DNA from 2 places in the Jejuibacter calystegiae genome. Region 1 is predicted to be linked to the other one. Evidence: predicted binding sites of a transcription regulator. Region 1 holds the regulator's gene; the other holds the start of a gene.
The links. The regulator PhoB, encoded in region 1, activates phosphate uptake and scavenging genes when phosphate is short. The targets are predictions, from matches to a motif close to CTGTCATAAAACTGNCNNAT.

Region 1 (3,416 bases):
GCCCTTGATTAGCGCCAGCGGTTGGGTGACGGGCACCGGTAGTGCTTTGATTTCGGTAAGAGCGGCGTCTTCAAAGCTGACCAGACTGACGCTCTTCTCTTTGCCGGTTTCGTCAAAGCTCAGGGCAATGGGAGATCCGCTGTAACGCACGTGTGCCATGCCGCCCACGCTCTGGGGGCGGTGGATATGGCCCAGGGCGATGTAGTCGGCAGGCGGAAAATTCTGGGCAGGAAAGGCGTCCAGGCTGCCGATATAGATATCGCGTACCGAATCGCTGGTGGTGACGCCGACGGCGGTCAGATGGCCGGTGGCGATAATGGGCAAATCGCGCTGGCCGCGTAGCGCCAGTGCCTTCTCGTGAACATGTTGATAGTGCTGGCTGATAGCCTCCAGCAACGAGAGCTGTTTGTCGCGGCCATCCTGCCCCGCCTGGCTCTGCAGCAGATCCCGCGGTCGCAAAAAAGGGATGGGACACAGAATGGCGCCGGGCGTGCCGTCGCGGCTTATGATCTCCAGCGGTTCATCGGTGGGGGTCGCCACCACGCAGGTGTTCAGACAGGCCAACAGTTCCCGGGACTCGTTCAGGGTGGCTACCGAATCATGGTTGCCCGCCAGAATATAGAGCGCGCAGCCGGTCTGCTGCAATCTGACCACAAAGCGGTTATACAGCTCGCGGGCGTAGCTGGGCGGCGAACCGGTATCGAAAATATCCCCCGCCACAATAATGGCGTCCGCCTGGTGATGTTCGGCCTGTGCCAGCAGCCAGTCGAGAAAGGCCTGATGTTCGGCAGCCCGGCTTTTGGTATAGAAATTCTGGCCGAGGTGCCAGTCAGAGGTGTGAATGATCCGCATAATCCCGGTTCCGGTGGCAAAAAAGCGTGAGGGGGATTATAAACAACCTGGAAGCCAGTGCGCCTCTTCTGTGACGGTATCCGTCATTAAAGGGTCATGTTTTTCATAAATCTGTCATAAAAGTGACGCATAATGGCGCGCATTACAAAATGGCAACCCGCACCCTCGCGACGAGGGCAAGAAAAAATCAGACAGGGCGAATGATGGCGCGACGTATTCTGGTGGTAGAAGATGAGGCTCCAATCCGTGAAATGGTCTGTTTCGTACTTGAGCAGAATGGTTTCCTGCCGCTTGAAGCGGAAGATTACGATGCCGCTGTGGCACGGCTTAACGAACCCTGGCCTGACTTGATCCTGCTGGACTGGATGCTGCCTGGCGGTTCCGGGCTTCAGTTGATTAAGCACCTGAAGCGCCAGCCGATGACCCGGGATATTCCGGTAGTGATGCTCACCGCCCGGGGCGAAGAAGAAGACCGGGTGCGCGGACTGGAAACCGGCGCCGATGACTACATCACCAAACCCTTCTCTCCAAAAGAGCTGGTGGCGCGAATTAAGGCCGTGATGCGACGCATTTCGCCCATGGCGGTAGAGGAGCCTATCGAAATTGAAGGGCTAAGCCTCGATCCCACTTCTCACCGGGTGATGAACGGCGAGCGTCCGCTCGATATGGGGCCTACCGAATTTAAGCTTCTGCACTTCTTTATGACGCACCCCGAGCGGGTCTACAGCCGCGAGCAGCTTCTGAATCAGGTCTGGGGCACCAATGTGTACGTCGAGGATAGAACGGTGGATGTGCATATTCGTCGCCTGCGTAAGGTGCTGGAAAACAGCGGCCACGATCGCATGGTTCAGACGGTACGCGGCACTGGTTACCGTTTTTCTACCCGTTATTAATCTGTGATTCAGGAGTAAGCCCTTTGCTGGAACGGCTGTCGTGGAAAAGACTGGCCTTTGAGCTGGTCCTGTGTTGTCTGCCAGCGCTGCTGCTTGGCGCGCTGGTGGGGCACCTGCCGTGGTTTTTACTGGCTGCCGTGACGGGGCTTTTGATTTGGCACTTCCATAATTTGCTGCGGCTCTCCTGGTGGCTATGGGTGGATCGCAGCATGACGCCGCCGCCAGGGCGCGGTAGCTGGGAACCGCTGCTTTATGGACTGCATCAGATGCAGATGCGTAACAGGAAGAGGCGCAATGAGCTGGGAAGCCTGATCAAGCGCTTTCGCAGCGGCGCCGAATCACTGCCGGATGCGGTGGTGTTGACCACTGAAGAGGGGGCGATCTTCTGGTGTAATGGCCTGGCGCAGCAGTTGCTTAACCTGCGCTGGCCCGACGATAACGGCCAGAATATCCTGAACTTGCTGCGCTATCCCGAATTTAGCGACTACCTGAAGTTACGCGACTTTTCCCGCCCATTGAATCTGGTGCTGAACAGCGGCCGACATCTTGAATTCCGCGTGATGTCCTATAGCGATCGTCAGTGGCTGATAGTGGCCAGAGATGTGACCCAGATGCATCAACTGGAAGGGGCGAGGCGTAACTTTTTCGCCAACGTCAGCCATGAACTGCGCACGCCTCTGACGGTGCTCCAGGGCTATCTGGAGATGCTGCGTGAAGGCGAAGCGGATGGCGCGTTGCGTGATAAAGCGCTGTTAACCATGGAAGAGCAGACGCAGCGGATGGGCAGCCTGGTACAACAGTTGCTGACGCTGTCGCGGATTGAAGCTTCGCCCACCCTGGATCTGAGTGAAAGCGTGGATATTCCGGATATGCTGCGTCAGGTGGAGCAGGCCGCCCGCTCGTTGGGGCCGGATCATCAGTTCACTTTCGAGGTGGAGCCCGCCCTGAAGATTCGTGGCAATAGTGAACAGTTGCGCAGCGCCGTCTCGAATCTGGTCTATAACGCCATTAACCATACTCCCGCCGGATCGCATATCGCAGTGTGCTGGCAGCGGACGCCGCAAGGCGCGCGCTTTAGCGTGAGTGACGACGGTCCGGGAATTGCGGCCCACCATCTGCCGCGTCTGACGGAGCGTTTCTATCGGGTGGATAAAGCCCGTTCGCGCCAGAGCGGCGGTAGCGGCCTGGGGCTGGCTATCGTTAAACACGCCCTGAGCCACCATGATACCCGGCTGGAAGTGGAAAGCGTTCCCGGGCTGGGCAGCTGCTTTTCGTTCCAGATACCCGTCCGGTTGATTGATAATCGCACGGAGGGTTAACTCTCCCTTCGCCGCAGGGAATTAATGCCTGCGGCTGTTCGCTTTTTATTCGAATGATAAACCGGACTAAAGTTGAAGAATTGGTGCATCTGTCTGGATGTAATTATATGTTTAGTATATTACTCTGGTTTCAGGATCGCTTCTTGCCTTCAAACGCTATAAGCGTTTTAATTGGCCCCCATTATCGTCAGACTGACCAGAATTGCGTGGTATATCGATAAACAATTCTTCGCCACGCTTGTTGAGAAGCGTTTCTCACTGTCATTTTCTGATTAGACCGCTTTTTCACCACCCCGACGTGGCGAAAAATTTGCTAAAATCAACACCACATCCACAGGCAACTCGAATTTAT
Region 2 (3,416 bases), 1.9 Mb from region 1:
ATTCGGTATTCTGGCCAGTATTATCACCATGTGGTTCTCGCGCTACCGTGAATTCCACGCCGATGCCGGCTCTGCGAAGCTGGTAGGGCGTGAAAAGATGATCGCTGCGCTGCAGCGTCTGAAGACCAGTTACGAACCGCAGGAAGCCAGCAGCATGATGGCGTTCTGTATCAACGGTAAGGGTAAATCCTTTAGCGAACTGTTTATGAGCCATCCGCCGCTCGATAAGCGTATCGAAGCGCTGCGTAGCGGGGAGTACCTGAAGTAATTCAGGGTATTAAACAAAAAAGCGCCGGATGGCGCTTTTTTTATGCGCGACTGTGGGGCTGACTCAGGCGCAGGCTGCTGATGATTGCCGCTATACAGGCAAAAGCGGCCGCCAGCCAGAGGGCGGACTGGGTACCGCTGTCGTTAAACAGGTTAAACATCAGCGCCACCAGCGCGGCTCCGATGCTCTGACCGGTCAGACGCGCGGTGCCCAGCATCCCGCTGGCACCGCCGCTGCGGTTACGTGGAGCGCTGGATATAAGGGTATGGTTATTCGGCGACTGGAACAGCGCAAATCCGACGCCGCACAGCGCCATACGCCAGATGATATCCATATCGCCAGGGGTATCCGTAAGTAGCGCCAGCGCCACCAGCCCGGTGGTAAACAGCAACAGCCCCAGCGCACCCAGCGGTCCGGCATGGACATGTTCGATCAGTCTTCCGGCCACAGGCGCCACCAGCATAGTCGCGATAGGCCAGGGGGTCAGCAGCAACCCTGTCTCCACTTCGCTGCGTCCCAGCACCCCTTGCATCCAGAACGGCAGGGCGACCAGCGCCAGCATCTGTGCGGTAAACGAACAGATAGAGGTCGCCATTGATAGCGAAAAAATCGGAATACGTAGCAGGTCCACTGGCAGTAACGGCACTTCCAGGCGCAGCTGACGGCGCACAAAGAGCGTACCGATAATCAACAGCGCGATACACTCACCGGCAACCAGCAGCGGCGGCTGTCCCTGCGCGAAGCCGCTCAGGGCGCCGATCAGCAGGCCAAAGGTCAGGGCGTTCATCAGCGCGCTGGGCAGATCGAAGCGCTGACGCTGTTTTTCGGTGTTGGCTGGTAGCCAGCGCAGCGCCAGAATCAGTCCCACAACGCCGATGGGCAGGTTAATCAGAAACAGCCAGTGCCAGGTAGCGACCGACAGAATCGCCGCGGCCACGGTGGGGCCAGCGGCGGCGGAGACCGCTACGATCAACGCGTTAATGGCGAGCCCGCGTCCCAGTTGGGCGCGGGGATAGATCAGGCGAATCAGCGCGGTATTCACGCTCATTACCGCCGCTGCGCTAAAGCCCTGAAGGATGCGGGCGGCAATCAGCCATTCCAGCGTAGGGGAAAGGGCACACATCAGCGACGTCAGGCTAAACAGCGCCAGCCCGTAGCGGTAGATACGGCGGTAGCCGACCATATCGCCTAAAAAAGAGAATGACAGTAGCGACACCATAATCGCCATCTGATAGGCGTTGACCACCCAGATGGTGCTGGCCGGGCTGGCCTGCAGTTCCTGGGAGAGCGTCGGCAGTGCTACATTAGCAATCGCGCCATCCAGCACCGACATCATAATACCCAGAGCGATGGTGATAATAGCGCCGTAGCGTTGGGGCAGCGGCATGCCGTCTGCGGGGGAGTTTTCCATAAAATGACGGATTAGTGGCAAAAAGTTTAATAAAGCGACCAGTTTATCATCGATGGTGCAGCTGAATGTCGCAGATTTGTAACGAAACTGGCGCACAGCGATTGCGGCACGCGGGTGGTCAAATTATACTAAAAACCAGTTCTGATTTTTATAAAACAAATTGCGCCGAGGTGATTAATGGCAGTCGCAGACTTGGATAAGCAGCCGGATTCGGTCTCTTCCGTACTGAAGGTATTCGGTATTCTTCAGGCGTTGGGCGAAGAACGCGAAATAGGGATAACCGAGCTGTCGCAGCGCGTAATGATGTCGAAAAGCACGGTATACCGCTTTTTGCAGACCATGAAGTCGCTGGGTTACGTCGCTCAGGAAGGCGAGTCGGAAAAGTATTCTCTGACTCTGAAGCTTTTTGAGCTGGGTGCCCGCTCGCTGCAGAATGTCGATCTGATTCGCAGTGCCGACATTCAGATGCGCGAGCTGTCGCGTCAGACCAAAGAGACCATCCATCTGGGGGCGCTGGATGAAGACAGCATTGTCTACATCCACAAAATCGACTCCATGTATAACCTGCGTATGTATTCGCGTATTGGTCGCCGGAACCCGCTGCACAGTACCGCTATTGGGAAGGTGCTGCTGGCCTGGCGCGATCGCGACGAGGTAAAGGAAATCCTCTCGCACATTGAGTATACCCGCAGCACATCACGTACCGTTGGTAGCACCGAAGAGCTGCTGCCGGTTCTGGATACGGTGAAAAGACTGGGTTACGGGGAAGATAATGAGGAACAGGAAGAGGGGTTGCGCTGTATTGCGGTGCCGGTATTCGACCGTTTCGGCGTGGTGATTGCCGGACTGAGTATTTCGTTCCCGACTTTACGTTTCTCTGAAGAAAAACTGCATGAGTATGTGGCGATGTTGCATCGCGCCGCACGCAATATCTCCGAACAACAGGGCTATCACGACTATCCGTTCTGATAATTACGGCCCCGCCCCTGGCGGGGCCGTAATCGCTTATTTGCCGTCGTCGACCGCGTCGCCGGTCTTGCGCAGTACCGGGCAGTCCGTAATGCCGATGATACCGCTGTCGGTGTGAACGTACTGAACGGTCTGAGTGCTGCGGGCGGTCAGATATTTACACTGTAGTCCCAGCCCTGCAGCGTTCTCCTTGCTGCCGATAAGCACCCCATAGCCGCTCAGGAGTAAGCCAATCCAGATGAGCGCCAGCACAATAATGATACGAATCAGGATGCGCATTAATTCCCTCTTATTTGATATTGATTTGCGAAAGCCAGGGTAAAACAGCGGGCAGATCTTAACAATCTGATGATTCCTAAAGGAAACGCTGAATGAGTGAAGTTTGGTTTAACCTGGCGATGCCAGGATGGTAGCATACCCTGCCCGACAACAATGGAGTCGATGTGAGAAAATACTGGTGGATCATCCTGATAGTCGTCCTGATAGCCTGCCTGTTGATGTGGACACAGATGCTGAACGCCATGTGCGATCAGGATGAACCATTCTTTAACGGTATTTGCGTTGTGAATAAATTTATCCCCTGGTAGCGAGTAAGGGCGCTTGCGCCGGTGGTGTCCCGGGCAGACCCGCGGTAGAATCCGGGTTTGTTTGAGGTGGTTAAATGAATGAACTCATGAATACGTTAAATGTGGCCTCGCTGGCGGTCTCCGGATTGATGCTGGTGATTGGTCTGGTGGTGTGGTTTTTTGTTAATCGCGCAAGCGTCAG

Region 2: the regulator PhoB is predicted to act here: its motif matches at 1,756-1,775, upstream of kdgR (DNA-binding transcriptional regulator KdgR).

Annotation. Positions count from the first base shown of each region.
Region 1 covers NZ_CP040428.1:2,338,122-2,341,537, forward strand. Annotated here, with positions in the region: gene sbcD (exonuclease subunit SbcD) at 1-852, opposite strand, end outside; gene phoB (phosphate response regulator transcription factor PhoB) at 1,056-1,745, shown strand; gene phoR (phosphate regulon sensor histidine kinase PhoR) at 1,769-3,064, shown strand; gene brnQ (branched-chain amino acid transporter carrier protein BrnQ) at 3,415-3,416, shown strand, end outside.
Region 2 covers NZ_CP040428.1:4,259,604-4,263,019, reverse strand. Annotated here, with positions in the region: gene htpX (protease HtpX) at 1-268, shown strand, start outside; gene FEM41_RS19730 (MFS transporter) at 309-1,679, opposite strand; gene kdgR (DNA-binding transcriptional regulator KdgR) at 1,857-2,648, shown strand; gene FEM41_RS19720 (YobH family protein) at 2,685-2,927, opposite strand; gene mgrB (PhoP/PhoQ regulatory lipoprotein MgrB) at 3,092-3,235, shown strand; gene FEM41_RS19710 (YebO family protein) at 3,310-3,416, shown strand, end outside.